4 regions of the Diaphorobacter sp. genome follow, and region 4 is predicted to be linked to each of the others. Evidence: predicted binding sites of a transcription regulator. Region 4 holds the regulator's gene; each other region holds the start of a gene.
The links. Region 4 encodes FNR, which switches genes on or off when oxygen is low (the NO sensors DNR and NnrR bind a similar motif). Its sites were predicted from a motif close to TTGATNNNNATCAA; they were not measured.

Region 1: a site for FNR is predicted at 2,620-2,633, ahead of cyoA (ubiquinol oxidase subunit II). Genes of this name have one in related genera too.
Region 2: a site for FNR is predicted at 4,304-4,317, ahead of dsrO (sulfate reduction electron transfer complex DsrMKJOP subunit DsrO). Genes of this name have one in related genera too.
Region 3: a site for FNR is predicted at 3,992-4,005, ahead of AB7E35_RS10945 (DUF3149 domain-containing protein). Genes of this name have one in related genera too.

Annotation. Positions count from the first base shown of each region.
Region 1 covers NZ_JBFWLZ010000005.1:94,979-100,800, reverse strand. Annotated here, with positions in the region: gene AB7E35_RS03390 (ExbD/TolR family protein) at 1-14, shown strand, start outside; gene tolA (cell envelope integrity protein TolA) at 36-1,010, shown strand; gene AB7E35_RS03380 (MFS transporter) at 1,117-2,448, opposite strand; gene cyoA (ubiquinol oxidase subunit II) at 2,759-3,808, shown strand; gene cyoB (cytochrome o ubiquinol oxidase subunit I) at 3,869-5,822, shown strand, end outside.
Region 2 covers NZ_JBFWLZ010000013.1:47,742-53,563, forward strand. Annotated here, with positions in the region: gene AB7E35_RS06735 (tetrathionate reductase subunit A) at 1-2,294, opposite strand, end outside; gene nrfD (NrfD/PsrC family molybdoenzyme membrane anchor subunit) at 2,395-3,441, opposite strand; gene dsrO (sulfate reduction electron transfer complex DsrMKJOP subunit DsrO) at 3,459-4,241, opposite strand; gene AB7E35_RS06750 (hypothetical protein) at 4,754-5,104, shown strand; gene rlmD (23S rRNA (uracil(1939)-C(5))-methyltransferase RlmD) at 5,190-5,822, shown strand, end outside.
Region 3 covers NZ_JBFWLZ010000030.1:23,699-29,520, reverse strand. Annotated here, with positions in the region: gene thrC (threonine synthase) at 1-1,197, shown strand, start outside; gene mobB (molybdopterin-guanine dinucleotide biosynthesis protein B) at 1,277-1,828, shown strand; gene AB7E35_RS10960 (molybdopterin molybdotransferase MoeA) at 1,825-3,069, shown strand; gene moaD (molybdopterin converting factor subunit 1) at 3,066-3,329, shown strand; gene AB7E35_RS10950 (hypothetical protein) at 3,345-3,671, opposite strand; gene AB7E35_RS10945 (DUF3149 domain-containing protein) at 3,791-3,931, opposite strand; gene AB7E35_RS10940 (hypothetical protein) at 4,037-4,291, opposite strand; gene AB7E35_RS10935 (molybdenum cofactor biosynthesis protein MoaE) at 4,363-4,833, shown strand; gene clpB (ATP-dependent chaperone ClpB) at 5,065-5,822, shown strand, end outside.
Region 4 covers NZ_JBFWLZ010000034.1:11,677-17,498, reverse strand. Annotated here, with positions in the region: gene ccoN (cytochrome-c oxidase, cbb3-type subunit I) at 1-173, shown strand, start outside; gene ccoO (cytochrome-c oxidase, cbb3-type subunit II) at 193-825, shown strand; gene AB7E35_RS11575 (cbb3-type cytochrome oxidase subunit 3) at 838-975, shown strand; gene ccoP (cytochrome-c oxidase, cbb3-type subunit III) at 1,004-1,918, shown strand; gene ccoG (cytochrome c oxidase accessory protein CcoG) at 2,002-3,444, shown strand; gene AB7E35_RS11560 (FixH family protein) at 3,514-3,792, shown strand; gene AB7E35_RS11555 (hypothetical protein) at 3,893-4,180, shown strand; gene fnr (fumarate/nitrate reduction transcriptional regulator Fnr) at 4,252-4,980, opposite strand; gene hemN (oxygen-independent coproporphyrinogen III oxidase) at 5,166-5,822, shown strand, end outside.

The DNA of each region.
Region 1 (5,822 bases), on a different contig from region 4:
AACAAGGCGGCTAAACCGGTTTGAACGAATCACGCATGCACGCCACCCACGACCGCGACCAGTTTGCCCCGCCCCGCCCGCCCGGACGCCTGCGGGCCGTCGCCCTGGCGGTGCTGGCCCACGCCGCGCTCATTGGCGCGCTGACCTGGGGCGTGAACTGGAAGAGCAGCACGGACCAGCCAGCGGTGGAGGCAGAACTGTGGTCCGCCTTACCACAGCAGGCCGCGCCGCGTGCGGTGGAGCCACCCCCACCGCCACCGCCCAGCCCGACACCTGAGCCCGCACCTGCGCCGACACCTGCACCGCCGCCGCCACGGCAGGAGCAGGCAGACGCACGCGAGGCCGACATTGCGCTCGAGCGCGAGAAAAAGCGCCTGCAAGAAGAAAAGAAAAAGCGCGAGCAACTGGAGCGCGAGAAGCGTGAACGCGAGCGGCAAGCGCAGCTGGAGCGGGAAAAGAAGGAAAAAGAGCGCCTGCAAAAAGAGAAGGAAAAAGCTGAACGCGAAAAAGCCGAGCGCGAGAAGGAGCAGCGCGAAAAACAGCTGGCCGAGCAAAAGAAGCTGGAGCAGCAAAAAGCCGAGCAGGAAAAGCAAAAGAAGCTGGCCGAAGAAAAACGCAAAGCCGCCGAAGAAGCCAGGCGCGTGGAAGCCATGCGCCAGGAGAACCTGCGCCGCATGCAGGGCCTGGCAGGCGCCACCGGCGGCGAATCTGCCACCGGCACCGCCCTGCGCAGCTCGGGCCCCTCGGGCAGCTACGGCGGCAAGGTGGCAGCCAAGGTCAAGCCCAACATCGTCTATCCCGACACCATTGCCGGCAACCCGCGCGCCGAGGTGGAGGTGCGCGCCGCGCCCGACGGCACCATCGTCGGCGCGCGCATCACCCAGTCCAGCGGCAACAAGGCCTGGGACGACGCCGTGGTGCGTGCCTTGCAGCGCACCGAAACCCTGCCGCGCGACGTGGACGGGCGCGTGCCCTCGTCCCTGGTGATCGGCTTTCGGCCAAAGGATTGAGTCAGCGCAAACGCAGCTGCCAAAGGTTACCGCACCGGGGTTTGAGCCAAAACAGGCTCAAGCCCATGTAAAACAAGCGCTGCCAGCTATAGTTTTTGAATCATTGTCAAGCGCGCTGCTCGATCATGCGGTTGATGCGCAACGCGCCCAGCGTGCACACCACGCCGGACAGCAAATACAGCGTCACGGCGCCAAGCCCGAAACGTGCCGACAGCCCCAGCGCCACCAGCGGCGCAAAGGCGGCGCCAATCAGCCACGCCAGGTCGGACGACAGCGCAGCGCCCGTGTAGCGGTGCTGGGTGGAGAAGTTCGACGTGACCGTGCCCGAGGCCTGGCCGTACGACAGGCCCAGCAGCACAAAGCCCAGCAGCAAAAACGCGGTGCCGCCCAGAGTATTGCCGCCCAGCAGCCAGGGCGTGGCCAGGCTGAACAGACCGATCAGCACCGCCATCGCGCCCAGCAGATTGCGCCGGCCCACACGGTCGGCCAGCCGGCCGGAAACGGCCACCGCTCCCATGGCCAAAAAGGCGCCCACTATCTGCACGCCCAGCACCTCGGTCATGGAGCGTTCGGAATACAGCGCCAGCCACGACAGCGGAAACACCGTCACCACATGAAACAGCGCAAAGCTGGCCAGCGCGGCAAAGGCGCCCAGCACCACGTTGCCGCCCTCGTCGCGCATCACGCGGCCCACGCCCACGGGCTCCAGCTCTTTTTCCTGCAGCAGCTCGGCATAAGACTGCCCCACCACCAGGCGCAGCCGGGCAAACAGCGCAACCACGTTGACTGCAAACGCCACAAAGAACGGGTAGCGCCAGCCCCAGGACAGGAACTCTTCGCTGGACAGGCTGCCGTAAAGATAGGCAAACAACCCAGCCGCCAGCGCAAACCCCACGGGCGCGCCCAGCTGTCCGACCATGGCGTACCAGCCACGGCGCTCGGGCGGCGCCGCCATGGCCAGCAGTGACGGCAGGCCGTCCCACGAGCCGCCCAGCGCCAGCCCCTGACCAAAGCGCAGCACCACCAGTGCCGCAGCAGCTGCCAGCCCCGCCGTCTGGTAGCCAGGCAAGAAGGCCATGCCGGCCGTGCAGGTGCCCAGCAGGAAAAGCGCCACCGTCAGCTTGGTGCCGCGCCCCCAGCGGCGCTGCACGGCCATCGACAGCGCCGTGCCCAGCGGCCGGGCGATGAAGGCAATCGCAAAAATGGCAAAGGCTGCCAGCGTGCCGTCCAGCCGCGACAGGAAGGGAAACAGCAGCGACGGGAACACCAGCACGCAGGCGATGCCGAACACGAAAAAGTCGAAATACTCGGAGGCGCGCCCGATGATCACGCCCACGGCAATCTCGCCCGGGGTGACGTCTTCGTCGGTGTGCGCGTGCGACAGCGACGCCGCACTCTCAGGGCCGTGAACGGGGTATGCGATGGAACCGCTAGTCATGACCGTACTCCTTGGGCTTTGCAGACACATTCACGTTCTACACGCAAGCCCGTAGGTCAACAAGTGCGCTTACACTGACGCCCCGCGCGGGAAAACCCGCACGCCCACCAGCCAGGAACGTCGGTGCGGCAACGCCCGCAAGCCGGGCAAGGCCCGGATCAAGCAAAAACCTTGACCCAGGACAAAATGTCCAATCGACAAAGCTGCTAGGCGTATTAAATTCCCGACGGTTCGGTAATCCGCGTTTACACCTAGCCTCGCGCTGCCCTGGCGGCGCAAGCCAGTTCATGTTTTTTACACGCCCTTTGCAATGCTCCAACTGAAGAAACTCCGCGGGCCCGCCTGGCTCGCCGCGGCCCTTGCCGCAGCCAGCCTGGCTGGTTGCAGCAAGGCCGTCGTCCTGAACCCTGCGGGAGACATCGCCTCCCAGCAGGGCAACCTGGTGGTGACTGCCACCTTGCTGATGCTGATCATCATCGTGCCAGTGATCGTGCTGACGCTGCTGTTCGCCTGGAAATACCGCCAGAGCAATACCAGCGCCGAATACGACCCAGAGTGGCATCACTCCACATCGCTGGAGCTGGTGATCTGGAGCGTGCCGCTGCTGATCATCATTGCCCTGGGCGCGCTGACCTGGATCGCCACCCACAAGCTCGACCCCTACCGCCCTCTGGATCGCATCGACGCACAGCGCCCGCTGCCCGCAGACGTGCGCCCGCTGGAGGTGCAGGTGGTGGCCATGGACTGGAAGTGGCTGTTTTTCTACCCCGAGCAAGGCATTGCCACCGTGAACGAGTTGGCAGCGCCGGTGGATCGCCCAATTTTGTTCAAGCTCACCGCCACATCGACGATGAACGCGTTTTATGTGCCCGATCTGGCCGGCATGATCTACGCCATGCCCGGCATGCAGACCGAGCTGAACGCCGTCATCAACAAGCCCGGCGTGTACAACGGCCTGGCCTCGCACCACAGCGGCCCTGGCTTTTCTGGCATGACCTTCAAGTTCCACGGCCTCAGCGATGCCGACTTCGCGCAGTGGGTGGACAAAGCCAAGACCGAGGGCAAGCCCCTGGACAAGGCTGCCTACCTGCAACTGGCCCAGCCCAGCCAGCGCGACCCCGTGCAGCGCTTTTCTGCGGTCGAGGACGGTCTGTACGACAAGGTGCTCAACCGCTGCGTCGAAGACGGCCAGATGTGCATGCACGACATGATGGCCATCGACGAGCGTGGCGGCGAGGCCTATGTCAAGGCCGTCGGCCTGACGCTGCCACAGGACGTGTGCACCGCCAGCAACGCGCCGCAGATTCTGGCTGCCCTGCAGCCGGTTGCGGCCACCCCTGAGGCAACCAACCAGCAGTGACTTTGACGGGTCCGTTGCCGGCGCGAGCTGGCGGGTGGCCCACTAGCCAAGAGATTCGATATGTTGTCTGAACAAACTACCCCGGCCCACTGGCTGTTGGGCCGCATCACCTGGGACTCGATCCCGATGGCGCACGAGCCCATCGTGCTGTGGACATTCATTGCGGTGGTACTGGGCGGCATGGTGATGCTGGCCGGCATCACCAAGTTCCGCCTGTGGGGCCCGCTGTGGCGCGACTGGATCTGCTCGATCGACCACAAGAAGATCGGCATCATGTACATGATCCTGGGCCTGGTCATGTTCCTGCGCGGCTTTGCCGACGCGGTGATGATGCGCCTGCAGCAGTCCATGGCCTTTGGCGAGAACATGGGCTATCTGCCGCCGCACCACTACGACCAGATCTTCACGGCCCACGGCGTGATCATGATCTTCTTCGTGGCCATGCCCTTCGTGACGGGCCTGATGAACTACCTGGTGCCGCTGCAGATCGGCGCACGCGACGTGTCGTTCCCGTTCCTGAACAACTTCAGCTTCTGGATGACCACCGGCGGCGCCGTGCTGGTGATGGTCTCGCTGTTCCTGGGCGAGTTCTCCACCTCCGGCTGGCTGGCGCTATCCACCCTCGGGGCGCAAGACACTGGCGTGGGGCTGGACTACTACATCTGGGGGCTGCAGGTGGCGGGGGTGGGCACCACCTTGTCGGGTATCAACCTGATCGTCACCATCATCAAGATGCGCGCGCCGGGCATGAACCTGATGAAGATGCCCGTCTTCACCTGGACTGCCCTGTGCACCAACGCGCTGATCGTGGCATCGTTCCCGGTGCTGACGGCCGCGCTGGTACTGATGAGCCTGGACCGCTACCTGGGCACCAACTTCTTCACGAACGACCTGGGCGGCAACCCCATGCTGTACGTGAACCTGATCTGGATCTGGGGCCACCCCGAGGTGTACATCCTGATCCTGCCGTGCTTTGGCGTGTTCTCAGAGATCGTGGCCACGTTCAGCCGCAAGCGCCTGTTTGGCTACACCTCCATGGTGTATGCCACGGTGTGTATCACCATCTTGTCGTACCTGGTGTGGCTGCACCACTTCTTCACCATGGGTTCGGGCGCCAGCGTGAACACCTTCTTCGGCATCACCACGATGATCATCTCGATCCCGACGGGCGCCAAGATCTTCAACTGGCTGTTCACCATGTACAAGGGCCGCATCCGCTTCACCGTGCCCATGCTGTGGACGGTGGGCTTCATGTGCACCTTTGCCATCGGCGGTATGACCGGCGTGCTGCTGGCCGTGCCCCCGGCCGACTTCGTGCTGCACAACAGCCTGTTCCTGATCGCGCACTTCCACAACGTGATCATCGGCGGCGTGGTGTTCGCCGTGTTTGCCGGCATCAACTACTGGTACCCCAAGGCCTTTGGCTACAAGCTCGATGAGTTCTGGGGCAAATGCTCGTTCTGGTTCTGGCTGGTGGGTTTCTGGGTGGCGTTCACGCCGCTGTACATCCTGGGCCTGATGGGCGTGACGCGCCGCGTGAGCCACTTTGAAGACCCTTCGCTGCAGATCTGGTTCATCATCGCCGCCTGCGGCGCGGGCCTGATCGCCCTGGGCATTGCCAGTTTCTTCATCCAGCTGATCGTGAGCTACCTCAAGCGCGAGCAGCTGCGCGACGTGACTGGCGACCCCTGGGACGCCCGCACGCTGGAGTGGGCCACCTCCTCGCCCCCGCCGCAGTACAACTTTGCCTTCACGCCCGTGGCGCACGAGATCGATGCCTGGTGGGACATGAAGAAGCACGGCTACCAGCGCCCGCTGACCGGCTTCCAGCCGATCCACATGCCCGCCAACACGGGCGCAGGCGTGGTGATTGCCGCGCTGTCCACCCTGTTCGGCTTCGCGATGATCTGGCACATGTGGCCGCTGGCGATCGCATCGTTCGCCGCGACCGTGCTGGCCTCGATCATCCATACCTTCAACTACAAGCGTGACTACTACATCCCCGCAGCCGACG
Region 2 (5,822 bases), on a different contig from region 4:
GCGAAGACGAAGCTCTCAAAGCTCACGGGCTTGCCGTCAGCCGTCTTGGCGGTGGCCGCTTCCACGGTGGGCCAGCGCACGGTGCTGCTCTTGGCGATCACGTCGGCCCAGGGCGCGCCGATGCCCCAGCTTTCGTACGTGACGGTGTCGGGCACGATGTAGTCGGCCAGGGCCGAGGTCTCGTTGATGAACGGGTCCACCGACACGAACAGCGGCAGCTTCTTCGGGTCCTTGAGGGCGCTGACCAGCGTGTTCTCAAAGCCGCAGATGGCGTACACCGGGTTGCTCATGTGGTTGATCCACGCCTTCACCGGGTAGGGGTAGCCCAGCAGGCCGGCGGCCAGCATTTCGCTGCTCATACCGCCGGGTGCGGGATACCAGGGCGCCTTGGCGGGGTAGGGGTTCTGGCCGGCTTCCCTCTTGCGCTTGAACTCGCTGGTCTTCTCGTACGGAAAGCGCGTGCGCGACAGCGCCACGCCCGTGGCCTTGACCGCGCCCTCGAACTGCGCGAAGTTGTAGCGCGGGCCAGGGCCAAACGGCCCGAACGGCCCTGCGTCCAGCACCCAGCCGCCCTTGACGTTCAGGTTGCCGATCAGGTTGTTCAGCATGGCGATGGCGTAGGCGGTGTAGAAGCCCGCGCCGCTCATGGTGCCGCCGTGCGAGTTGGCCACGGCCTGCTTGCCGTGGCTGGTGAACTCGCGCGCCAGGTCTTCGATGTCCTTCACCGGCACGCCGCACAGGTCGGAGTATTCCTGCAGCGTCTTGCGGCGCGCTTCCTCGCGCAGGCGGCCGAAGGATGTGCACACGGCAACCGGCTTGGGCTCCTCGGTGGCATCTGCCGCCTTGATCGGGGTGAATTCACGCTCCACCACCAGCTCGGCCGGTTGGGCCACGGTGTGGGGCACCAGCTTGAAGCCGCCGTTGCCATCGGCCACCTGCACCACGTACACGTCTTCGGCCGGGGTCTTCTCGTCCACCGGCTCGGGCATGGGCAGCCCCAGGTCGGCGCCGCGCAGGAACTGGCCGTAGCGCGGGTGCTTGGGGTCGTTGATGAGCAGGTGGGTGGCGTTGCTCCAGCTCGCCTCACCGGCGGCGGCCATGGCGGCCGGGCCGGGCTGGGTGAGGTACTTGGCGTCGTAGCGCTCGTTGTCGATGATCCAGCGGATCAGCGCCATGGCCAGTGCCAGGTCGGTGGCGGGCTTGATGGGCAGCCAGCGGTTGTTGTCGCCCGCCGCGTGGCTGGACGACATGGGCAGCACGGGCGACACCACCACGTAGCGGTAGGCGTCGTCTTCGCGCGAGCGGGCTTCGGCCAGCTCACGGCCCATGCGCTGGAAGGGGTTGCCCGACTGCGCCGGCGCCGTACCCAGGAACAGGCCGAAGCGCGAGTTCTTCCAGTCCGGCTTGCCGTGCGGCATGCCGGGGATGTTGCCCAGTGCAGCAGCCGTGCCCACGCGGTAGGTCTGGCCGCAGTAGGCGCCGTGGTTGGCCACGTTCACCGTGCCGAAGGACTGGCGCGCAAAGCGGTTGATCAGCGGCGTGCGGCCTTCGTTGGAGGCGTCGGTCACCAGCAGCTGGTTGGCCTTGGGGCCGTACTCGGGGTTCTCGGGGTCGATCAGCGTTTGCACGTCGCGGATGGCGGCCAGGCCGTCCACATGGCCTTCGCCGAACAGGTCGCCACCCTCGCAGATTTCCTTGACGAGCTGTTCCAGCGAGATGCTCTTCCACTGGCCCGAGCCGCGCGGGCCCACGCGCTTGAGCGGGGTGAGCACGCGGTGGGCGGCGGTCTGGTGCTCCAGCATGGCCGAGCCGCGCGCGCAGCTGGTGGCGCGGCCTTCCAGGCCGTTGTCGCCGCCCAGCATGGCGTACACCTCGCGCACCGGCGTTTCCATGGGCGCGTGGTGCGTGGTGGCCAGCGGGTGGTAGGGGTTGCCTGCCACGCGGATGATTTTGTTGCTGGCCGTGTCCACGCGCACGCGGATGCCGCACTGCGTCCAGCAGCCCAGGCAGCTGCTGGGGCTGACCACCTGGCCCGGTTGGGTGGTGAGCTGGCCGGTCATGGGGTCGATACGGAACTCGGGCGTGAGCGAGTTGCCGCGCGTGGCGCTCTTCGTGGCGGTGCCGGACGTGCCGGTCACCAGGCCCTTGGCGCCCTTGGCCACGGTCTCGCCATAGCCGGCGGCAAAGGCCGCCAGGCCGCCGGCCACGGCGCCGCCGCGCAGCAGCAGGCGTCGGCGCTGGGTGTCGGGGTTGTCCTGTGGTTCAGGGGTGGGGTGCTTGTTCTTGTCAGTCATGGTCTGCGCTTTCAGGTGCAGCGCCAGCGGATATCACTTTGATTTTGATAGCTGCCAGCGCTTGCTTTTATTGCGTTAGAGGCCGATTTGGTTATCAATCTTAGGCGGCAGTGGTTGCGGGGGCGTTGCGTGCCGGGAACAGCTCCAGCGCCCAGCTGGCCAGCCCGACCAGCGCCACGCACAGGCCCGCCACGCCCACCATGCCCAGCAGCCCGTCACCGCCCAGTGGCATGTGGTACAGGTACAGGCCCGCGCCAAACTTGGGCACACCCTGCACACCCATGAACAGCGCCCAGCGGAAGGCCCAGGCGGCGGCCGCCAGCCCCAGGCCCAGCACCAGCGTGTAGCCCTTGGCATGCAGGCGGTGGCGCCCGCGCAGCAGCGCGCCCAGCACGGCCGCGCCGCCAATGGCCGAGCCGATCATCGTCAGCCGCCACACGGGGAAGTCGTTCCACAGGCGCAGCGCGGCGCTGAAGGATGGGCTGTCGCCGCCCAAGCCGCTTGCGACCCAGGCCAGCGCCACCACCAGCAGCGCGCCGGCCAGCGCCAGGCCCATGCCGCGCAGCGTCTGCAGCGCTTCAGCGCCGGGGCGCAGCGTGGCGGGCAGAAAGCGCTCCAGCACGAAGGCCGCGCCCACGGTGGCCAGCCAGCCGGTCAGCGCCAGGTTGACGGGCACCCACAGCGTGTTCCACAGCGGGCGCGAGCGCACCACCATCATCTCGGCGCCGGTATAGACCGAAATGGTGAGCGCCGACACCACCAGCAGCGGCGCCAGCAGGCGCATCCAGCCGGGCCTGCCCAGCCACCAGGCGGCGCACATCGCCACGCTGAGCGTGACGAACACGGGCAGCAGCAGCGCGCCGACCGACATCCACGACCACGGCGTGAAGTGCGCATAGAAGTGCCAGAAGCGCGCGGGCTGGTGCAGGTCGGCCAGCAGCGACACGGGCGCGGCAATGCTGCTGACGGCCAGCGTCAGCACGGCGGCGGGCAGCAGGCGCTGCAGCGTGCCGCCGTCCTTGCCCCAGGCGCAAAGCGCGGCCAGTATGGCGGCGCCGGTGGCCACGCCGACCAGGAAGAAATACTGCACGGCCCAGGGCAGCCAGGCCGCCTCGTAGTGCGGGGTCAGGAGTTCGATGATTTGCATGGTGCGCTCCTTGGGGTTCAGTGGTCGGACAGCAGGCGCACGCTGGCCTGGCCGTCCACGCCGTTGACGAACTCATCGGGCAGTCCGATGTAGTACACGCGCGGCGAAGTGTTCATGCCGGGCTTGAGCACCTTGATGTCTTGCGTGTGCTCGGCGATGCGGCGGTTGATCTCGCTGCCCTGGTCATTCAGGTCGCCGATCACGCGCGCGCCGCCCACGCAGCTTTCGACGCAGGCGGGCAGCAGGCCGACCTCCAGGCGGTGCTCGCAGAAGGTGCACTTGTCGGCGGTCTGCGTCTCGTGGTTGATGAAGCGCGCGTCGTACGGGCAGGCCTGCACGCAGTAGCCGCAGCCCACGCAGCGCTCGTTGTCCACCAGCACGATGCCGTCGGTGCGCTGGAAGGTGGCCTGCACCGGGCACACGGGCACGCAGGGCGGCTCGTCGCAGTGGTTGCACAGCCGCGGCAGGCTGACCATGGCGGGCGCGCTGCCGTCGTCCTTGTTGATCTCATACTGCAGCACCGTGGTGCGGAACTGGCCGATGGGCGGCTGGTTTTCCACCGAGCAGCTCACCGTGCAGGCCTGGCAGCCGATGCACTTGCGCAGATCCACCAGCATGCCGAAGCGCTTGCCCTCCATGCCGGGGCGGCGCTGTGGCTGGCCCGGCGCGAAGGGCGTGGCGGCCTGGCTGGCGCCAGCCAGGCCAAAGGCGGTGGCCAGGCCGACGAGTTCTTGCAGGAAGGTGCGCTTGCCCGGTTGAGGGGCTGCGCCGGCAGTCAGAGGGGGGGAGGTTTTTGACATAAATTTCTTCTTTGAGTGCTCACTACGTGAATGCATTTTGATCCCACCCCCCGATTCTTTGCTTGACCAGTGTCAAACGGTTTGCCGGATATTCAGGTTGATTTCCTTTGGAAAAGGTGACAGTAATCGGCTCGCTGTACGCCGCGCAGGCGCACACTCGCGCCAACCTCTCGCCCCAGTGGGTGGGTGCCAGGCCTTTTCTGGTCACGATTAACGTTTGGTGGTTGCTGCCTACCAGGGATTTGTGCACAAAAAATGCGCATGCGTCGATTTTTGTGAAATGCGCGTGGTCTCAAAAGATTAATTGCCTGCAGCGAGGTCGAAATTGGTTTGTTTGATTAACTAAAGACCTGTGTGGGATTATTTAAAAATTCAATCAACAAGTCGTTTGATAATCCGAGTGTTTTCGTGCGGAAAGTCATCTCGTCTGTGACGCGTGATGGCGCTTGGGATGCCGGGGAAAACTCCGCAATAATCCCGCGCATCCACAAAGCAAGAGAGAAGGGATTCCCATGCGAGCCATTCGTTTTGCCACGGCCGGTGCGGCCGCATTGATGGCCGGTCTGTGCGCGCCAGGTGCCTGGGCCGCGTGCTATTTGGTCTATGGCGCAGACCAGCAAGTCATCTACCGCTCGCAGATTCCGCCGGTGGACTTGTCGCGCCACCTGCACGAGACCGTGCCGCAGGTCGCTCCGGGCGGCACGCTGGTGTTCTCGCTGGACAACCAGGGCTGCGAGCTGGAAATCAACCGCCTGCCCTTCACGGCTACCAGCGCGGCTTCGCGCGGCGCGTCCATGTTGCGACCTGTGCAACCGGCGCAACCGGCGCAACCGGCACGGGCGCCGCAGGCCGGCAGGGGCTGAGCGGCTGGCGCCCGCAGGCCTGCAGGGGCTGAGCGGCTGGCGCCCGCAGGCCTGCAGGGCAGGGCCAGCCTGAGACAATCGGGCCATGAGCGACCCCACAGAATTCAGCCCCCCACCGCAAACCACCACCGACCTTCCGCCCGGCTGGCTGGAAGTCACCGCCATGGACATGGACGCCCAGGGCGTCGCGCGCAAGCCCGACGGCAAGGTGGTTTTTATCGACGGCGCGCTGCCCACCGAGCTGGTCAGCGCCAACACCCACCGCAAGAAAAACAATTGGGAGCAGGCCAGCCTGACCGAAGTGCACCGCCAGTCCAGCCAGCGCGTGCAGCCCGGCTGCCCGCACTTTGGCCTGCACGCGGGCGCCTGCGGCGGCTGCAAGATGCAGCACCTGCATGTGGCGGCGCAGGTGGCCGTCAAGCAGCGCGTGCTGGAGGACAACCTCTGGCACCTGGCCAAGGTGAAGGCCGAGACCATCCTGCGCCCCATCGAGGGCCCGGCCTGGGGCTACCGCTACCGCGCACGCCTGTCGGTGCGCTACGTGGCCAAGAAGGACAAGGTGCTGGTGGGCTTTCATGAGCGCAAAAGCCGCTACATCGCCGACATGGAGACCTGCAAGATATTGCCGCCGCATGTCGATGCCCTGCTGCTGCCGCTGCGTGCCTTGATCGGCAGCCTGGCCGCGCGCGACACCTGCCCGCAGATCGAGTTGGCCTGT
Region 3 (5,822 bases), on a different contig from region 4:
TGCGAGAAGACATACACCGCCGAGGTGTTCGGCACCGGCGAGATCGTGCCGCTGCGCCACCTCGAAGACGGCCTGTGGATCGAGGCCCTGTCCAACGGCCCCACGCTGGCCTTCAAGGACATGGCCATGCAGCTGCTGGGCAACCTGTTCGAGTACGAACTGGGCCGCCGCGGCGAGCAGCTCAACATCCTGGGCGCCACCAGCGGTGACACCGGCAGCGCGGCCGAATACGCCATGCGCGGCAAGCAGGGCGTGCGCGTGTTCATGACCAGCCCGCACGGGCGCATGAGCCCGTTCCAGCAGGCGCAGATGTTCAGCCTGCAGGACGCCAACATCCACAACATCGCCATCGAAGGCGTGTTCGACGACTGCCAGGACATCGTCAAGGCCGTCTCCAACGACCACGCGTTCAAGGCCCGGTACAAGATCGGCACCGTCAACTCCATCAACTGGGCGCGCCTGCTGGCGCAGGTGGTGTACTACTTCGCGGGCTACATCCAGGCGACGGAAACCAACGGCCAGAAGGTCAGCTTCACCGTGCCCAGCGGCAACTTCGGCAACATCTGCGCCGGCCACGTGGCGCGCCAGATGGGCCTGCCGATCGACCGCCTGATCGTGGCCACCAACGAGAACGACGTGCTCGACGAGTTCTTTCGCACCGGCGCCTACCGCGTGCGTGGCAGCGCGCAGACCTATGAGACCTCCAGCCCGTCCATGGACATCTCCAAGGCCAGCAATTTCGAGCGTTTCGTGTTCGACCTGCTGGGCCGCGATGCCGGGCGCACGCGCCAGTTGTTCGCCGAGGGCGTGGCACGTCAGGGCTTCTTCGACCTGGGGGCGGATCCCGTGTTCGCGGACGCGCGCGCCAAATACGGCTTCGAGAGCGGCAAGAGCACGCACGCCGACCGCCTGGCCACCATCCGTGACACCTACGACCGCTTTGGCCAGATCATCGACACCCACACCGCCGACGGCGTGAAGGTGGCGCGTGAGCGCCGCGGCGATGCGTCCGTGCCCATGATCGTGCTGGAGACGGCCCTGCCCATCAAATTTGCCGAGACCATCCAGGAGGCCCTGGGCCGCGCACCCGAGCGCCCGGCCAGGTTCGAGGGCATCGAGCAGCTCCCCAAGCGCGTGCAACTGCTGCCGGCGGATGTGGAGCGGGTCAAGGCCTACATTGCAGCCCATTGCGATTAATGGTCTAAATAGCTTCCAGCGATTGCCTGGCAAGCGCTGGAAGCTATTAAAAAATGAGTGAAACCAAAGGAGTGCCCGGATGAAGGTGGTTGGCTTTGCCGGCTATTCAGGCAGCGGCAAGACCACGCTGGTAGAGCAGCTGATCCCCGAGCTGCGCCTGCATGGCCTGCGCGTGTCGGTGGTCAAGCATGCGCACCACAAGTTCGACATCGACCATGTGGGCAAGGACACCTGGCGCCACCGCGAGGCCGGCGCCTACGAGGTGGCAGTGGCCTCCGACCGGCGCATGGCCCTGATGCGCGAGTTCGAGCAGCAGCGCGCGCCCAGCGTGCACGAGCTGCTGGCCGAGCTGGACCCGTGCGTGGACTGGGTGCTGGTGGAGGGCTTCAAGGAAAGCGACCTGCCCAAGATCGAGATCTGGCGCGCAGCCTCCCACGACTATCGCGAGCGCCCCGCGCTCTACCCGCACGACCCCCGCATCATCGCCGTGGCATCCGACGCGCCGCAGCCTCCCCTGCCCACGGCGCTGCCCTTGCTGAACCTGGATGACCCCCACGCCGTGGTGCAATGGCTGCTGGCGCAGGGGGCACGGTTTGACTATGTGCCCGATCGGGCGGAGGCTTGCGAATGAACCCCCAAGCGCGCGCACCCCTCAAGCCGCTGGACGAGGCCCTGGCCGATCTGCTGGCGCAGGCCACCCCCCTGGCGGGCACCGACACCGTCAACACCTTCGACGCCGACGGCCGCGTGCTGGCGCAGGCCGCCACCTCGCCGTTGCAGGTGCCGCCCAGCGACAACAGCTCGATGGACGGCTACGCCGTGCGCTGCGCCGACGTGCCGGCATCGGGAGTGGAGCTTTTGGTGTCGCAGCGCATTCCCGCGGGCAGCTTCGGCACGCCGCTGGCGGCGGGCACGGCGGCGCGCATCTTCACGGGCGCGCCGGTGCCAGCGGGGGCCGATGCCATCGTGATGCAGGAAGACTGCGAGGCGCTGGACGGCGAGCGCGTGCGCGTGAATGCCGTGCCGGCCCCGGGTCAGTGGATTCGCCGCGCGGGCGAGGACATCACCCTGGGCGCGCAGGTACTGGCGGCCGGCACGCGCCTGACCCCCGCCGAGCTGGGCCTGGCCGCCAGTATCGGCTTAGGCCGCCTGCAGGTGGCGCGCCGGCCCCGCGTGGCGCTTTTTTCTACGGGCGACGAGCTGGTCATGCCTGGCGACGTGCCGCCCGCGCAAATGAAGCCCGGCGCCATCTACAACAGCAACCGGTTTTTCTTGCGTGCGATGCTGCTGCGCCTGGGCTGCGAGGTGAGCGACTTGGGAATAGTGCCCGACCGGCGCGAGGCCACCGTGGCCGCGCTGCGCCAGGCCGCCAGCGGGCACGATTTGATCCTGACCAGCGGCGGCGTGAGCGTGGGCGAGGAAGACCACATCAAGCCGGCGGTGGAGAGCCTGGGGCGCCTGGACTTGTGGCAGATCGCCATGAAGCCGGGCAAGCCCTTTGCCTACGGCCAGATTGCGCACGGCAGCGGCAGCGCGCACTTCATGGGCCTGCCGGGTAACCCGGTGTCCAGCTTCGTCACCTTTGGCCTGCTGGTGCGCCCCTTTGTGCTGCGTCTGCAGGGGGTGCGTGATGTTGCTCCTAAAGCAATAGCTGCTACCGCTGGATTCGACTGGCCCCGGGCTGATAAACGCCGTGAATTCCTGCGCGTGCGCCAGGGGGTGGACGGCACGCTGGAGCTGTTTGCCAACCAAAGCTCGGGCGTGCTCACCTCGGCGGCCTGGGCCGACGGTGTGGTGGACAACCCGGCGGGCCAGACCATTGCGCGCGGCGACCGCGTGCGTTTTTTGCCGTTTGCGGAGCTGCTGTCATGACTGCCCCCATCACCGTCACCCTGCGTTACTTCGCCTCCATCCGCGAGGCGGTCGGCACCGGGCAAGAAACGCTGCAGACCGGCGCTGCCACTCTGGGCGCGCTGCGCGACGAGCTCATCGCGCGTGGCGAGCCCTGGGCCGCCTGCCTGGCTCGCGACCGGGCCGTGCGCATGGCCCTCAACCAGACCATGGCGCATGACGCCACCCCGCTGAAGGCGGGCGCCGAGGCGGCTTTTTTCCCGCCAGTCACCGGCGGCTGAAGCGTTTGAAACCGGTCAGGGCTGCACGGGCCGCAGCGGCAGCTCCGGGCTGCGCCAGTCCAGCAGTTCAGCCAGGCGCAGCGTGATCCAGCGCGCCTCACCCTCGCTCACGCCCGCATCCGGCCCGGACAGTCCGGCGTGAATGCCGAGCAGCACGCCTTCTTCAGACCGCGCGCCGCCGTGGTAGAGCAGCTGCGCCTGCTCGACCAGATGGCAGGCCAGGTCTTCGCACAGTTCATAGCGGGCCCGCACCTCATCGGCTGGCGCCATAAGCCGCGCGCGTGCGTCGCTGAACAGCGCAATGAAAGAGGGCGGGACCAGGATCTGGTTGTCGTCGTGCATGGCGGCCATTGTGGTGCACGGCGCAACAGCACAAAGGCGCTGCGCCGTGACAGCGCGGCGCCCGTGGGGGAAGGGTGAAGATGCCAGCAACTGGCGGGGCGACCGGCTGGGCAGGGCGCTCAGCGTTTTTGACCACCCTTGGGGCCGTCGTCGCGAGTGAACAGCCAGATGAAAAACCCGCCCATGCACAGGATGAAAGCGAGGCCGATGGCGCTGAACAGGCCCACGTCGGTCGTGAAGAGTTGCTGGAGCAGTTGCATGGGGGGATCCTCCGTTGTTGGCTTATGGGGTGATTGCAGCCCAGCAAGGCCGGGGCGTCTTTGAGTCAGGTCAAGGGCAGGGCTGACGCCGGTGCATGAGTTCGATCAGTCGGGCACAAAGAGACGCCCGAAGCGCTGCTGGTCGGCTGCCAGCTCGAAGGTGGCCAGCTGGCCCATTTTTCCGTCGGCGCGGCGGTGGGCGGCAAACAGGCTGTAGCGTCCCGCAAGGGCGTAGCTGGCCAGGTCGATCAGCGCGTAGGGTTGGGGCACGAAGGTCTGGAACTCGAACACCACGCGGTGCACATTGCGCGGCGAGGGGTAGAGCGTGTAGTCGTCGGTGGTGAGGGTCTGGATTGCCATTGGGAGGTGTGAAAGTAGGGTGGGGCGTTAAAGTGCCGGTCAATTCGCTGATTTTGCTCCTGCCCATTGCCATGAACCGCGTCTCCATCCAGACCCAGGACTTTGATGTCTCGACTGAACTGGCAGCCCTGCGCGCCCAGGACGCCCGTGTGGGCGCCGTGTGCTGCTTTGTGGGCACGGTGCGCGACCGAAACGACGGCGACAGCGTGTCCACCATGGAGTTGGAACACTACCCCGGCATGACCGAAAAATCCATCGAGGCGATGGTGGATGAGGCCCTGCGGCGCTTTGACATCTTTGGCGCCCGGGTGATCCACCGCGTGGGGTTGCTGCAGCCGCTCGACCAGATCGTGCTGGTGGCGGTCACCAGCGCGCACCGCGGTGAGAGCTTTCAGGCCTGCGAATTTCTCATGGATTACCTCAAGACCCAGGCGCCGTTCTGGAAGAAGGAGCAAACCGGGCAGGGCGCACGCTGGGTGGATGCTCGCGTGAGCGACGATGCGGCGCTGGCGCGCTGGGGCATCACGGCGGGCAATGCCTGATGCCCAAGCTTGGGCCTTGGGCATTGACCTTGCACCGCGCTTGGTAGAAGAATGAGAAAAAAAGGCCTCCAGCGCTTGTTCATCAATCGCTGGCAGCTATCAAATAAATAGCTGTTTGGGGCAATGGCGCCTGAAGCCGGTACAGGCTCAGGTCAGTCGGCTGGCGGGCATGCTGTCTTGAAATCGGGCAGGCCACGCCTCAAGTGCATTGCAATTCGGAGGATACGAACCATGCGCCAGGACAAACTCACCACGAAGTTCCAGGAAGCCCTGAGCGACGCGCAGTCGCTTGCGCTGGGCAACGACCACGCCTACATCGAACCCGTGCACCTGCTGGCGGCCATGCTGCGCCAGGACGACGGCCCGCGTGCGCTGCTGGAGCGCGCCGGCGCCAACGTGCCCGGCCTGCTGGCAGCGGCCGAGGCCGCCATGAAACGCCTGCCCCAGGTGCAGGGCCACGACCAGGTGCAGGGCGGGCCCGAGCTGGGCCGCGTGCTGCAGGCCACCGAAAAAGAAGCCATCAAGCGCGGCGACCAGTTCATCGCCAGCGAGCTGTTTTTGCTGGCCCTGACCGACAGCAAGGGCGAAGCGGGCCGCATCGCCAAAGAAAACGGCCTGACGCGCAAGAGCCTGGAGGCCGCCATCGACGCCGTGCGTGGCGGCCAGAAGATGGACAGCGCCGAGGCCGAGGGGCAGCGCGAGGCACTGAAAAAATACTGCATTGACCTGACCGAGCGCGCCCGCCTGGGCAAGCTGGACCCAGTGATCGGCCGCGACGATGAAATCCGCCGTGCCATCCAGGTGCTGCAGCGGCGCACCAAAAACAACCCGGTCTTGATTGGCGAGCCCGGCGTGGGCAAGACCGCCATCGTGGAAGGCCTGGCCCAGCGCATCGTGGGCGGCGAGGTGCCCGAGTCGCTCAAGGGCAAGCGTGTCCTCTCACTGGACATGGCGGCGCTGCTGGCGGGCGCCAAGTTCCGCGGCGAGTT
Region 4 (5,822 bases):
ACACCTTCGTCGAAGGCGTCAAGGCAACTTACCCGTTCTACGCCATCCGTTTCGGTGGTGGTCTGCTCTACCTGGGCGGCATGTTGGTCATGGCCTGGAACGTGTGGATGACGGCGATTTCCGGTCGCTCTGTCAAGGTAGCCATTCCGGCCGTGAACGCTGCACACGCCTGAGGATCGAGGAACCAATCTCATGTCAAATACGCAAAAGAACGCATCCTCGGGTTTTTCGCACGAGAAGATCGAAACCAGCAACTTCCTCATGATTGTGCTGATCCTGCTGGTGGTGGCGGTGGGCGGTCTGGTGGAAATTGTTCCCCTGTTCTTCCAGAAGTCCACCACCGAGGCAGTGCAGGGCGTGAAGCCCTACACCGCTGTGCAACTCATCGGTCGGGATGTCTATTTGCGCGAGGGTTGCTACAACTGCCACTCGCAGATGATTCGCCCCTTCCGCGCCGAGACGCTGCGCTATGGCCACTATTCGGTGGCAGGTGAGTTCGTCTATGACCACCCCTTCCAGTGGGGCTCCAAGCGCACGGGTCCGGACCTGCACCGCGTGGGCGGCAAGTACAGTGACGAATGGCATCGCATCCACCTGAACAACCCGCGTGACGTGGTGCCCGAGTCCAACATGCCTGCTTACCCGTGGCTTGAGAAAAACACGATCGATCCGTCCATCGTCGCGCCGCGCATGAAGGCGCTGCGCACGGTGGGTGTTCCTTACACGGACGAAGAGATCGCCGGTGCGGCTGAGCAGGTCAAGGGCAAGACAGAGATGGACGCAGTGATCGCCTATCTGCAAGTGCTGGGCCGCGCGCTCAGATAAGGAGGAATGGCTATGGACATCACCACCATGCGTATCGTGGCCACGCTGGCGTCGCTGGCGTGTTTCGTGGGTATCTGGGTGTGGGCATTCATGCGCCGAAACCAGGCCCGGTTTGAGGAGGCAGCGCAACTGCCTTTCGCCGAGGACTGAAAACCTTCCCACAAGAAAAGAGATAACCATGAGCGATTTCACCAGTAACTTCTGGTCTATTTACGTAGCCGCAATCACCATCGTCGGTATCGTCGGCTGCGGTCTGTTGCTATGGCTCACTTCGCGCAAGAAGGTCGAGTCCACGGCAGACAACACCACCGGGCACGTCTGGGACGAAGACCTGACTGAAATGAATAACCCCATGCCGCGCTGGTGGATGTGGCTATTCGTCATCACTTTGCTATTCGGCGCGGGCTACCTGGCGGCATATCCCGGTCTGGGTGCCTACAAGGGCAGTTTGGGGTGGACGCAGCTTGGCGAATACCAGGCTGAGGTTGACAAAGCTACGGCAGAGTTGCAGCCACTGTATGCCCGGTTTAGCTCCATGAAGACCGAAGAGCTCGCTGCCGACCCGGCTGCCATAGCCATTGGCGAGCGCCTGTTCATGAATAACTGTGCGCAGTGTCATGGATCGGATGCGCGCGGCAGCAAGGGCTTTCCCAACTTGGCCGATGGGGACTGGCTGCATGGCGGTGCCCCGGAGCAAATCCACAAGACCCTCGTCGAAGGGCGTGTGGGCGTGATGCCGCCCATGGCAGCGGCCGTGGGCTCGCCAGAGGATGTGCGTAACCTGGCGCACTATGTGCTGAGCCTGTCGGGCAGTCCGCACGACTCCCTGAAGGCATCGCTGGGCAAGTCCAAGTTCACCGCTTGCGCGGCATGCCACGGCATGGATGGCAAGGGTAACTTCGCCTTGGGCGCTCCCAACCTGACCGATGACATCTGGTTGCATGGCTGGGGCGAGGCGGCTATCACGGCTATGATCAATGTCGGTAAAACCAACGAAATGCCTGCACAGGCGGGCAAGCTCACGGATGCGCAAATCAATGTGCTGACTGCTTATGTCTGGGGCTTGTCTCGCAAGTCCGACGCAACGCGCTGATGCACGATCAGCAGCCGGTGGCTCTTGCGAGGGTGCCGGCTTTTTTGTTTGTTGGAAGCTGAATTTCCCCTAGAGACCCCATCATGAAGCCAGCCGAAGGTCAGCCCCGTAAGGTGATTCCCATTAACCCTGCGCCGGCCGACAGCAGTCAGACAGAGGTTATTTCACTCTACGAGGCGCAAAAAAAGATTTATCCCCGTTCCATAAGTGGGTTGTTTGCCCGCTGGCGTTGGGTGATGGTGTTTGTGACCCAACTGGTTTTCTATGGATTGCCGTGGTTCGAGTGGGGGCAGCGTCAGATGGTGCTGTTCGATCTGGGAGCACGGCGTTTCTATATTTTCGGGTTGGTTCTGTACCCGCAAGACTTCATCTATCTTACGGGTCTGCTCATCATCTCGGCTTTATCGCTTTTCTTGTTCACGGCCGTTGCAGGGCGGCTGTGGTGTGGGTTCACCTGTCCGCAGACGGTTTACACCGAGATATTCATGTGGATTGAACACAAGATTGAGGGTGACCGTAGCGCGCGTATGCGCCTGGATAATGGGGTTTGGACTTTCGAGAAAATCTGGAAAAAAGCACTGAAGCAACTGGTTTGGGTTGCTGTAGCTTTCTGGACAGGATTTACTTTTGTCGGCTATTTTGTGCCTATTCGCGAATTGGGCAGTGAACTACTCGCCTTGCAAGGCACTTGGCAGATTTTTTGGGTGTTTTTCTATGGGTTTGCAACCTATGGTAATGCGGGCTATTTGCGTGAGCAGGTCTGTAAATATATGTGTCCATATGCGCGTTTCCAGAGCGCAATGTTCGACAAGGACACGTTGATTGTTACCTATGACCCTGAGCGTGGGGAGCCCCGCGGTCCGCGTGTCAAGAGTCTTGATTACAAGGCCAAGGGCATGGGCGACTGCATTGACTGCACGCTGTGCGTACAGGTGTGCCCCACGGGTATCGATATCCGCAACGGCTTGCAATACGAATGCATTGGTTGTGGGTTGTGTGTTGATGCCTGTGACACTGTGATGGACAAGATGAAATACCCGCGAGGGCTGATTCGCTTTTCTACTCAAAATGGCGTCAAGAATCATTGGACTCAGTCGCAGATGCTCAGGCGCGTGCTGCGTCCCCGTGTGCTGATATATACCGCCGTGCTGGTTGCGCTGTGTGTCGGCATGCTGGCAAGTCTGGTGGTTCGGGCGCCGCTCAAGGTGGACGTGGTTCGTGATCGTGCAGCACTTTCGCGCATCGTGGCTGGAGGCAAACTGGAGAATGTTTACCGCCTGCAAATCATGAATGCCACAGAGGGGCCGCAGCGCTATGTCATCAGTGTGAGGGGCCTGGATGGGCTGGAGGTGGCGTCGGACTCTGTCGTGGATATTGGACCTGCGGAGGCGCGTTGGGTGGCCGTGCGGTTGCAGATACCTTATGGATCTGCCGCACCAGGATCTCACGTTGTGTATTTTGATGTTCAGGCCCAGGGCGACAAAGCGCAGGTAGCTGAAAAGTCGGTTTTTCTGGTGCCGCGCTGAATTGGGTGCATCGGGGCTGGTTCAACAGTATTTTGAAATGCCCCCTAGAGGGGTGGGGAGCTCATAGCAATGTCTACAAACTCATTGACCAAGGCGGTGCACGAGACTCAACCCTGGTGGAAGCACGGTTATGTATGGCTAGTGATTTCCGGGCCGGTGATCGTCGTCGTTGCGGGATTTGTCACGCTTTGGCTTGCGCTCTCCCGGCCCGATCCAGTCGTCGCGGAAGACTATTACCAGCGCGGCCTGGACATTAACAAAACGTTAAACAACCAGGACGCTGCTATGACGCCTGCAATGAAAGGGCGCAACCACGCTGCGACCCCGCCGCAGGATCACCCCCGGTGAATGAAAAAAGTGGCCTTCCACAGAGGGTAATCATGGGGTGACTACCCATTGCTTGCAAAGGGCAGAGTGCTAGGCTGTGGTCATACGAAGGAGGTGCGCTATGTGGACGCAACGACTGATGTGGATCGCCTGGCCCGCGTTTCTCATGGCTGGAATCATGGAAATGGCGGTGTTCGCTTTTGTTGACCCAGAGGCTCTGCAATGGTTTGACCAGCCAGTGAGCCTCTCGCGGCAAGGTGTCTACACCGTTGCTTTTTTTGTGTTCTGGGTGGTCATCATGGCGTCGAGTGCGCTCACCACCTTGCTGTCAATGTCGCCCTTCGAAGTCAACCGCTGTCCGGTGCCAGAAGGCGAACGCCCGCTTGATTGCGCCAAATTCGTTTTGTGACAAGTGCTGGGCGGTCACAGCAGGCAGCCAAAGTCTGGCGCCTGCCGATGATCGCGCTGCTGCGTCGGACTTCAGTGACAGGCTTGCTGGCTGTTCACGATGCGCTTGAGTGCATCGGTATTCATGATGCGAACGTGGCGCTGCTTGACCTCAACGATCTCTTCTTCTGCGAATTTGGAGAAAGTCCGGCTGACGGTTTCGAGCTTCAGGCCAAGGTAGCTGCCAATCTCTTCGCGTGTCATGCGTAGCACCAGTTCTGATTGAGAGAACCCGCGCGCATGCAGACGCTGAACGAGGTTTAACAAAAACGCCGCCAGACGCTCCTCCGCGCGCATGCTGCCCAGCAGCAGCATGACGCCATGCTCGCGCACGATCTCCCGGCTCATGATCTTGTGGACGTGGTTCTGCAGCGCCGTCACTTCACGAGACAGTTCTTCGATGCGATCGAAGGGCATGACGCAAACTTCGGCATCCTCCAAGGCAACGGCATCGCAGGTGTGATGGTCGTTCACGATGCCATCCAGTCCGATGATTTCACCCGCCATTTGAAAGCCGGTGACCTGATCGCGGCCATCTTCAGTGGCCACGCAGGTTTTGAAAAAACCGGTGCGAATGGCAAAGAGGGACGTGAACGGCTCGCCGTTGCGAAACAACGTGCCGCCGCGCTTGACCTTGCGTCGCACCGCCACGATGTCATCGATACGTTTCAGTTGTTGATCATCCACTCTCACGGGCATGCATAGCTCGCGCAAGTTGCAATTTGAGCAGGCAACTTTGATGGATTGCAGGTTGTTGTGCATGGAACCCCTGTTTTGGCCATCTGTCTGCACTGGTGCATCAGGAGGATGCAAGAGGCTACAGATCATTGGAAGACTTTAGTCAAAGTCGGATTGTCGTCATATGGACTTCTGGAGTGCTTGACCACCGTCAAGGACGCCATGGGGACTCTACGGCACAGTGACCCATTAATGCAAGGAATCCTGCCATGACTTTAGTCACTACTGAGCTCTTGCGTCGTTTTGACGTTCCAGGGCCGCGATATACCTCTTACCCGACGGCAGACCGTTTTGTGGAGGCGTTTGGCGAGAAGGAGTACATCCTGGCGCTTCAGCAGCGTCGCGTGGGGTCTGTGGGCAAGGCCTTGCCGCTCTCGCTCTACGTTCACATTCCATTTTGTGAATCGCTTTGCTACTACTGCGCCTGCAACAAGATCATCACCCGGCACCCGGAACGGGCCGAGGTCTATCTGCGTTACTTGAGTCGCGAGATCGACCTGCATACCGCCCACTTTGGTGTGGGGCAGCATGTCAGTCAGCTGCACTTTGGCGGGGGGACGCCCACCTTCCTGTCCGACGAAGGCTTGAGCGAATTGATGGGCATGCTGCGGCGCAACTTTGTGCTGGTTCCGGGCGGGGAGTACTCCATCGAAGTGGACCCCAGAACCGTGGACGAGCAGCGACTGGCCTTTCTTGCGCAGCTGGGCTTCAACAGGCTCAGCTTTGGTGTGCAGGATTTCGACCCCGAGGTGCAGAAGGCCGTTCACCGCATCCAGCCGGCCGACAAGGTGTTCGGACTGGTGGAGAGCGCCCGCAGGCTGGGGTTCGAATCCGTCAACGTGGACTTGATTTACGGGCTGCCGCGA